Regions from separate parts of the Macrococcoides bohemicum genome, predicted to be linked through region 2. Evidence: a T-box and tRNA genes for the amino acid it is inferred to sense, from the RefSeq annotation. Region 2 holds a T-box; the other regions hold tRNA genes.
What was found. The T-box of region 2 lies ahead of HT586_RS08325 (valine--tRNA ligase). A T-box ahead of a tRNA ligase gene usually reads a tRNA of that ligase, here a tRNA-Val.
Positions count from the first base shown of each region.

Region 1: it encodes a tRNA-Val, which carries the amino acid that the T-box ahead of HT586_RS08325 (valine--tRNA ligase) is inferred to sense. The anticodon was not compared.
Region 3: it encodes a tRNA-Val, which carries the amino acid that the T-box ahead of HT586_RS08325 (valine--tRNA ligase) is inferred to sense. The anticodon was not compared.

Region 1 covers NZ_CP054482.1:2,278,757-2,282,031, reverse strand. Annotated here, with positions in the region: gene dusB (tRNA dihydrouridine synthase DusB) at 1-97, shown strand, start outside; gene lysS (lysine--tRNA ligase) at 102-1,589, shown strand; rRNA gene rrf (5S ribosomal RNA) at 1,869-1,983, shown strand; tRNA gene HT586_RS11920 (tRNA-Val) at 1,996-2,071, shown strand; tRNA gene HT586_RS11915 (tRNA-Thr) at 2,084-2,159, shown strand; tRNA gene HT586_RS11910 (tRNA-Lys) at 2,167-2,242, shown strand; tRNA gene HT586_RS11905 (tRNA-Gly) at 2,276-2,350, shown strand; tRNA gene HT586_RS11900 (tRNA-Leu) at 2,366-2,454, shown strand; tRNA gene HT586_RS11895 (tRNA-Arg) at 2,472-2,545, shown strand; tRNA gene HT586_RS11890 (tRNA-Pro) at 2,557-2,630, shown strand; tRNA gene HT586_RS11885 (tRNA-Ala) at 2,647-2,722, shown strand; rRNA gene HT586_RS11880 (16S ribosomal RNA) at 2,852-3,275, shown strand, end outside.
Region 2 covers NZ_CP054482.1:1,603,942-1,607,216, forward strand. Annotated here, with positions in the region: gene HT586_RS08325 (valine--tRNA ligase) at 1-1,384, opposite strand, end outside; T-box leader at 1,437-1,636, opposite strand; gene HT586_RS08330 (AbrB family transcriptional regulator) at 1,672-2,748, opposite strand; gene HT586_RS08335 (hypothetical protein) at 2,869-3,275, opposite strand, start outside.
Region 3 covers NZ_CP054482.1:472,304-475,578, forward strand. Annotated here, with positions in the region: rRNA gene HT586_RS02550 (23S ribosomal RNA) at 1-1,133, shown strand, start outside; rRNA gene rrf (5S ribosomal RNA) at 1,342-1,456, shown strand; tRNA gene HT586_RS02560 (tRNA-Asn) at 1,471-1,545, shown strand; tRNA gene HT586_RS02565 (tRNA-Glu) at 1,550-1,624, shown strand; tRNA gene HT586_RS02570 (tRNA-Val) at 1,628-1,703, shown strand; tRNA gene HT586_RS02575 (tRNA-Tyr) at 1,732-1,815, shown strand; tRNA gene HT586_RS02580 (tRNA-Gln) at 1,822-1,896, shown strand; tRNA gene HT586_RS02585 (tRNA-Lys) at 1,904-1,976, shown strand; gene rocF (arginase) at 2,179-3,081, shown strand; gene HT586_RS02595 (ArsR/SmtB family transcription factor) at 3,109-3,275, opposite strand, start outside.

The DNA of each region.
Region 1 (3,275 bases), 670 kb from region 2:
GACACGCGACGAATTAGTTGATATACTTAAATCATTCGAAACATATGTTATTGAAGCAGAGAAAAATGAAGAATCTAAAATCGCAGAAGGAGTGTAATGAAATGACAGAAGAATTAAACGACCAAATGTTGGTACGTCGTCAAAAAATGCAAGATTTATTAGACCAGGGGATCGATCCATTTGGTCAAAAATTTGTGAGAACAGCAACTTCTGCTTCGTTAAAAGCAGATTGGGATGCTTTTTCTAAAGAAGAATTACATGATAAAGAAGAAGAATCAAAAGTATCTTTCGCTGGACGTATCATGACAAAACGCGGTAAAGGTAAAGCGGGATTTGCTCACGTTAAAGATTTAGATGGACAAATTCAAATCTATGTTCGTAAAGATGCAGTTGGTGACGAACAGTTCGAATTATGGAACAATGCTGATCTAGGCGATATCGTTGGTATTGAGGGTGTGATGTTCAAAACGAACACTGGAGAACTTTCTGTTAAAGCCAAGTCGTTTACACTATTATCAAAAGCACTTCGTCCATTACCGGATAAATTCCACGGATTACAGGATGTTGAACAACGTTATCGTCAACGTTATTTAGACTTAATCACAAGTGAAGAGTCAACACAAACTTTCATTACGCGTAGTAAAATCATTCAGGAAATGCGTAGCTACTTAAATACGAAAGGTTTCTTAGAAGTTGAAACACCAATGATGCATACAATCGCTGGTGGCGCTGCTGCACGTCCATTCGTTACACATCATAACGCACTTGATATGGAACTTTATATGCGTATTGCCATTGAATTACACTTAAAACGTCTAATCGTAGGTGGATTAGAAAAAGTATATGAAATCGGTCGCGTATTCCGTAATGAAGGTATTTCAACACGACATAATCCTGAATTTACGATGATTGAATTATACGAAGCATATGCAGACTATAAGGATATTATGGATTTAACAGAAGAAATGGTAGCACATATTGCTGAAAAAGTTACAGGTTCTACAACTGTTGATTATGCAGGCGAACAAATTAACTTAGCACCAAAATGGCGTAGATGGCATATGGTTGATGCTGTTAAAGAATACACAGGTGTTGATTTCTATGAAGTGAAAACTGACGAAGAAGCACATAGTCTTGCTAAAGAACACGGTGTTGAAGTTAAACCGAATATGAAATACGGTCACATCTTAAATGAATTCTTCGAACAAAAAGTAGAAGAAAACTTAGTGCAGCCTACATTTATTTATGGACATCCAGTGGAAGTATCTCCACTTGCTAAACAAAATCCAGAAGATCCACGCTTTACAGATCGTTTCGAATTATTTATCGTACGACGCGAACATGCAAATGCATTTACAGAATTAAATGATCCAATCGATCAAAAACAACGTTTTTTAGCACAAATGGAAGAAAAAGCTGCAGGTAACGATGAAGCACATGAGATGGATGAAGATTACATTGAAGCATTAGAATATGGTATGCCGCCAACAGGTGGGTTAGGAATTGGTATTGACCGTTTAGTGATGCTGCTGACAAACAGTGCATCTATTCGTGACGTATTATTATTCCCTTATATGAGACATAAATAATCGAATCATACTTAAAAGACTCTAAATCCTTATCTATCAAGGATTTAGAGTCTTTTTTATTCTGTAAAAATTATCAGAATTTACTTTCTTTTAAAAAATAGAAAAAAATAAAGAAAAAGCGTTGACTTTACAATTCAAATTGCGTATTATTAAAAAGTCGCTTACAACGAGTGACATATTAAGAAAGTTAATCAATTGTAAAGTTCATGAACACAGTGTAAAATTTACTATTGAAATAATCTTCGAAGCTGTTATACTTATATAAGTATTGAAAATTTGTCTGGTGATGATGGCAGAGAGGTCACACCTGTTCCCATACCGAACACAGAAGTTAAGCTCTCTAGCGCCGATGGTAGTTGGTCTTACGATCCGCGAGAGTAGGACGTTGCCGGGCAATATATACCCAGGAGGATTAGCTCAGCTGGGAGAGCATCTGCCTTACAAGCAGAGGGTCGGCGGTTCGAGCCCGTCATCCTCCACCATTTATTTATTATGCCGGAATAGCTCAACTGGTAGAGCAACTGACTTGTAATCAGTAGGTTGAGGGTTCAAGTCCTTTTTCCGGCACCATTTCTTTGAGCCATTAGCTCAGTTGGTAGAGCATTTGACTTTTAATCAAAGGGTCAGAGGTTCGAATCCTCTATGGCTCACCATTATTTTAATATTTTAATATTAAAACTTAATATGCGAAAGTAGTTCAGTGGTAGAATACAACCTTGCCAAGGTTGGGGTCGCGGGTTCGAATCCCGTCTTTCGCTCCATTAAGAAAATTAAATGCCGGGGTGGCGGAACTGGCAGACGCACAGGACTTAAAATCCTGCGGTAAGTGATTACCGTACCGGTTCGATTCCGGTCCTCGGCACCATTTAATTTTATTTTTTTGCGCCCGTAGCTCAATTGGATAGAGCGTTTGACTACGGATCAAAAGGTTAGGGGTTCGACTCCTCTCGGGCGCGTTTATTAATAACGGGAAGTAGCTCAGCTTGGTAGAGCACTTGGTTTGGGACCAAGGGGTCGCAGGTTCGAATCCTGTCTTCCCGACTTACTTAATAATTTTGGGGGCTTAGCTCAGCTGGGAGAGCGCCTGCTTTGCACGCAGGAGGTCAGCGGTTCGATCCCGCTAGTCTCCACCATAAAATTTTAAGATGAACATTGAAAACTGAATGACAATATGTCAACGTTAATTCCAATAATTTGAGTGAACTTAGTTCACTCCCAAGAGTGATTGCCATAAGCAATCAAAGAGCATTATCAAACAAACTATTATGGAGAGTTTGATCCTGGCTCAGGATGAACGCTGGCGGCGTGCCTAATACATGCAAGTCGAGCGAATTGACAGAGGTGCTTGCACCTCTCGATTTTAGCGGCGGACGGGTGAGTAACACGTGGGTAACCTACCTATAAGACTGGGATAACTTCGGGAAACCGGAGCTAATACCGGATAATATTTAGCTTCGCATGAAGCAATAGTGAAAGACGGTTCTGCTGTCACTTATAGATGGACCTGCGGTGTATTAGCTAGTTGGTGAGGTAACGGCTCACCAAGGCAACGATACATAGCCGACCTGAGAGGGTGATCGGCCACACTGGGACTGAGACACGGCCCAGACTCCTACGGGAGGCAGCAGTAGGGAATCTTCCGCAATGGACGAAAGTCTGACGGAGCAACGCCGCGTGAGTGAAGAA
Region 2 (3,275 bases):
TTGGCCAGCCAAGAGTAGAGAAAGGCCATAATGCACTTGAGAACCAAGTATCTAGAACATCTTCATCCTGTGTCCAGTTTTCACTATCAACAGGTGCTTCTTTACCTACGTATAATTCTCCTGTTTCATTGTGATACCATGCAGGAATTTGATGTCCCCACCATAACTGACGTGATATACACCAATCATGGATACCCTCCATCCAGCGGTTAAATGTTCCTTCAAAACGTGGCGGAACAAATTCAATTTTTTCATCTGTCTTTTGAAAATTTAATGATTGTTCTGCTAAAGGAGCCATTTTTACGAACCATTGTTTTGAAAGATAAGGTTCTACAATCGCGCCGCTTCTTTCACTATGACCAACCTGATGCATATGTTTCTCAATTTTAATCATCAGACCAGCATCCTGTAAGTCTTGCACAAGCGCCTTACGACATTCAAAGCGGTCCATACCAGCATATTTACCAGCTAATTCGTTCATCGTACCGTCTTCATTCATTACATTGATGCGTTCCAGATTATGACGATTACCGATTTCAAAGTCATTTGGATCATGCGCTGGAGTAACTTTCATTGCACCACTACCAAAATCCATCTCTACATAATCATCACCTAAAATAGGTAACTCACGTTCAACGATTGGCAAGATAACTGTTTTACCGATTACATCTTTATATCGTTCATCTTCTGGATGTACAACAACAGCAGTATCACCTAGTAATGTTTCAGGACGTGTTGTTGCAATTTCAATAAATCCCTCACCTTCTGCATATGGATATTTTATATGATAGAATGCGCCTTCAACTTCCTCATGTATTACTTCGATATCACTTAATGCAGTTCGCGCTGCTGGATCCCAGTTAATAATACGCTCGCCACGGTAGATTAAACCTTTATCATACATTTTAACGAAAACTTCTTTAACCGCTTCACTTAATCCTTCATCTAAAGTGAAGCGTTCACGAGAATAATCTAATCCTAATCCAAGTTTCGCCCATTGATCACGAATAAAACCTGCATATTCTTCTTTCCAATCCATCGTATGTTCTAAAAATTTTGCACGACCAATATCATGACGTGAAATACCTTCTTCACGTAACTTCGCTTCAACTTTGGCCTGTGTCGCTATTCCTGCATGGTCCATTCCTGGTAAGTATAATGTATTATAACCCTGCATGCGTTTTATACGCGTAATAATATCTTGTAAAGTAGTATCCCATGCATGCCCAATATGCAATTTACCTGTAACATTCGGTGGCGGAATCACTATAGTAAACGGCTTCTTGTCATCGTCTTCAGTTGCTTTAAATAAACCTTTATCTAACCATTCCTGGTATCGTCCTTGTTCTACTTGCTGTGGATTGTATTTTGTATCCATGGTCATTCCTCCAATATATATTGTCCAAAATTTCCTGCAAAAAAATCCCGTCCTATAACACTAGGACGGGATAACCGTGGTACCACCTAAATTCAGCTTACGCTGCACTCGTTTCGATTAACGCTCTCGCACGTGTACCTCTACTTAAGTTCAAAGTACATTCAAGTCAGGCTACCTTCGCTAAATTTCAATATGCATTTCCACCGTCCATGCACTCTCTTGGATATCCATCTAACTACTCTTCCTGTAGGAATATTTAGTTAAACATATTGTATAAGATTATCATTTAACTGTCAATCAGCACTGCCTATATCACTATTCAGTCTATGCGTTAAGTACCAGGACATAATTGGCGCTACAATTAATAAGATAAGAAAGATCCTAAAAATATGATAGCTTGATATCATCGCAACATTTGCCCCTGTCTCAAGTGCGACTACGATTATCTGTGCCATACCTCCTGGCGCTGCACTTAAGAATACATCGTTAAAGTTATGATCTGTAAAAATATTGATAACGATACTCAAAAAAATGGCACAAATAATAAGTAATATATTTTGAATAAAAATCCCTATAAACAATCTTTTATTTATCTGACTAGATAAATCATACATTTGCAGTCCAATACGTACACCAAACAATAATTGTGCAAAGTTTATCAATGACATCGGAACAGTAAAATTTAATCCCGTACTTAAATTCCAGATTAAAATAGCAAATGTCGGACCTAACATATCTGGCACAGGAAAATGGATAAGCTTTAAAATATATATACCTGCAGCAATCATCGCAACAATCATTACAATTTGATCAAGCGTTAATACTTCAAATACTTGCTTTGCTTTATTAATTTGATAACGTTCATGATTGTCTGAAGTCATACTAGAAATAAACGGCACAATCATAATTACGAACAGTAAACGAGACGTTTGTGCAAGTGTTACAACTAAGATGTTGGCATTTTTATTTTCTTCTGCCATAACGATCATTTGATTTAATGCACCTGGAATGGACGCCAGTAAAGCAGTTTCAGTTGTACAATTAACAATGCGTTTAAAAACAAATGAAATCATTATAGCACTCAATAAAATCATTACACTTAAAAATATAACAGACAGGAAATCACCCGCGATATCTACAAATATCTCTTTTGTAAAAGACACACCTATTTGTGCACCTAATATATATAGACCTATGTCTCCAAGCCACTTAGGCCACCTATATGTTAATGAGGTAAATTTCCTGAGAATTATAGTAGCTAAGATCGGTCCAAATAACCATGGTAGTATCATACCTATCTGATCTAAAATCAAACTGAAAATAATGCTCATTAAAAATAGTAATATATAACTCATAAAAAACACTTCCATCAAATTTAATACGTTAAAATAACCTTTGTTACTATTAATATATAGAAGAAAATAAAATAAAACATATTAATTGCTTATAACACAAAAAATAGGACTCATATTGAGTCCTATTAGTTATCATTATGCAGCTAAATCAAAATTTGTGATTGTTGCAAGATCGAATTTTTTGATTGAAGCTTCTTCAGTTGTAGCATCTTCAGTAGTTTCTACTTCTTCTGTTGTCGCTTTTTCTTCTGTTTTAGTTTCTGAATCTGTTTTGTCTTTATCATCATCATCTTTATTATTACAGAAACTTAAAGCTAAGATTGCTAATAATGCTAGTAATAATAATGGTAATAACCATGCCCATGGGCTTTTCTTCTTAGGTTCACGTTCGATGTGATCATGACGAACACTGTCACCTTCTTCAACTACAACCTTATCATGATGTTCACCTTCACTAACTTTACGGCCATCTTTGTAAGTGTCGCCGTCTGCTTGATGTGTAACGTGAGTTCTGTTACGATCTGTTTCTGAATTATAAATTA
Region 3 (3,275 bases), 1.1 Mb from region 2:
GCCCAAGCGACTGTTTATCAAAAACACAGGTCTCTGCAAAACCGTAAGGTGACGTATAGGGGCTGACGCCTGCCCGGTGCTGGAAGGTTAAAAGGAGTGGTTAGCATTAGCGAAGCTACGAATTGAAGCCCCAGTAAACGGCGGCCGTAACTATAACGGTCCTAAGGTAGCGAAATTCCTTGTCGGGTAAGTTCCGACCCGCACGAAAGGCGTAACGATTTGGGCACTGTCTCAACGAGAGACTCGGTGAAATCATAGTACCTGTGAAGATGCAGGTTACCCGCGACAGGACGGAAAGACCCCGTGGAGCTTTACTGCAGCCTGATATTGAAATTCGGCACAGCTTGTACAGGATAGGTAGGAGCCTTTGAAGCGTGAGCGTCAGCTTACGTGGAGGCGTTGGTGGGATACTACCCTGGCTGTGTTGACTTTCTAACCCGCACCACTTATCGTGGTGGGAGACAGTGTCAGGCGGGCAGTTTGACTGGGGCGGTCGCCTCCTAAAGAGTAACGGAGGCGCTCAAAGGTTCCCTCAGAATGGTTGGAAATCATTCGCAGAGTGTAAAGGCACAAGGGAGCTTGACTGCAAGACCTACAAGTCGAGCAGGGTCGAAAGACGGACTTAGTGATCCGGTGGTTCCGCATGGAAGGGCCATCGCTCAACGGATAAAAGCTACCCCGGGGATAACAGGCTTATCTCCCCCAAGAGTTCACATCGACGGGGAGGTTTGGCACCTCGATGTCGGCTCATCGCATCCTGGGGCTGTAGTCGGTCCCAAGGGTTGGGCTGTTCGCCCATTAAAGCGGTACGCGAGCTGGGTTCAGAACGTCGTGAGACAGTTCGGTCCCTATCCGTCGTGGGCGTAGGAAATTTGAGAGGAGCTGTCCTTAGTACGAGAGGACCGGGATGGACATACCTCTGGTGTACCAGTTGTCGCGCCAGCGGCATAGCTGGGTAGCTATGTATGGACGGGATAAGTGCTGAAAGCATCTAAGCATGAAGCCCCCCTCAAGATGAGATTTCCCAACTTCGGTTATAAGATCCCTCAAAGATGATGAGGTTAATAGGTTCGAGGTGGAAGTACAGTAATGTATGGAGCTGACGAATACTAATCGATCGAAGACTTAATCAATTTTATGTTAAAAGCGTAAGCGAGCGTTATGGCTTGATTCATTTTTGATAAACTGACTGACAGCGCAGCTGGAATGGAAGTTTAGAAAATGATGAAAGACAGCGAAGCTGAAGCTGGATATAGATTTTTTGCACGGTGATGTTTGGTACATCATATTTCTTCTTAAGTTTATCTAGTTTTGAAGGTACAATACCTTTAATATACTTTGTCTGGTGACGATGGCAGAGAGGTCACACCTGTTCCCATACCGAACACAGAAGTTAAGCTCTCTAGCGCCGATGGTAGTTGGTCTTACGATCCGCGAGAGTAGGACGTTGCCGGGCAATTTTTATATTTATCCACAGTAGCTCAGTGGTAGAGCTATCGGCTGTTAACCGATCGGTCGTAGGTTCGAGTCCTACCTGTGGAGCCATTTAGGCCCCTTGGTCAAGCGGTTAAGACACCGCCCTTTCACGGCGGTAACACGGGTTCGAATCCCGTAGGGGTCACCATTTGGAGGATTAGCTCAGCTGGGAGAGCATCTGCCTTACAAGCAGAGGGTCGGCGGTTCGAGCCCGTCATCCTCCACCATTTTTGGAAACAATCAGCATACATATACGGAGGGGTAGCGAAGTGGCTAAACGCGGCGGACTGTAAATCCGCTCCTTCGGGTTCGGCAGTTCGAATCTGCCCCCCTCCACCATCTTATTGGGCTATAGCCAAGCGGTAAGGCAACGGACTTTGACTCCGTCACTCGTTGGTTCGAATCCAGCTAGCCCAGCCATTTTTTAGAGCCATTAGCTCAGTTGGTAGAGCATTTGACTTTTAATCAAAGGGTCAGAGGTTCGAATCCTCTATGGCTCATCATTAAGCATCCTGTATAGGGTGCTTTTTTTGTGGTCTTTTTTCTCATAAATTCATTATTATCAGTGTATAGCTTATCAATATTATACATAAATATCCATTTTATTCATTTATGCATAAAAATATTGTATATTCGCTTTATGTTGTATAAAATTAAAGTAGTCAGATTATTTAAAAATTTATGGAATAAGGGGAATACATAATGAATAAGACAATCGAGATTATTGGAGCGCCAAGTGCTTTTGGTCAACGTAAACTAGGGGTGAATATGGGACCAGATGCTATGCGCTATGCTGGATTAATTGAAAGATTAGAAAATATAGGTCATACAGTTATTGACCAGGGTAATGTGGAATTACCAGCAATTGATATGAAAAAATATAAATCAGAACAAGGTGGTCTTCGTAATTTAGAAGAGGTTACCACATTCTGTGAATCACTTTGTGAAAAAGTTGATGGGGTAGTACAAAAAGGTAATTATCCTGTTGTCATTGGTGGAGACCATTCAATTGCAATGGGTACTATCAGCGGTATTGCTAAGCATTATGAAAATTTAGGTGTAATCTGGTATGATGCGCATGGTGATTTAAATATCGATGAAACTTCACCGTCTGGTAACATTCATGGCATGCCACTAAGAGCTTTAATCGGAGATGGTCATGAAGATTTAGTTAATATCGGTGGGTATAAGAATAAAGTGAAAATAGAAAATATCGTATTAATCGGTATGCGTGATCTTGATGAAGGCGAGAAAGCATACATTAAAGAAGTAGGTATTAAAACATATACGATGGCTGATATCGATCGTTTAGGTATTGGTACAGTGATTGCGGAAACATTAGCTTATTTAGATAAATGTGATGGCATCCATTTATCATTAGATGTTGATGCTTTAGATCCTGTAGAAACACCAGGAACAGGAACAACAGTGCCAGGTGGTATTACATATCGTGAAAGTCACTTTGCATTAGAGTTATTAAATGATAGTGAAAAAATTACTTCATTTGAAATCGTAGAGGTGAATCCTTTAATCGATATTTATAACAAGACAGCAGAGCAAGCTGTTGGTTTAGTAGGATCTTTCTTTGGAGAGAAATTATTATAAATAAGTAATAAAAATATTCCCTGCCAATTAATTTTGGTCAGGGAATATTTTTATTTGGTAATTTGAGTCAGCATTTTTAGATGAAGCTTTCTTCACATACTTTTTAAGGTCTCTTTTAAATTCAGGAAATTCTTTTTCGTTGATTTGAAGCTTAAATGATAGACTATCTTTCTTGCTATCTTCTTCTACATATT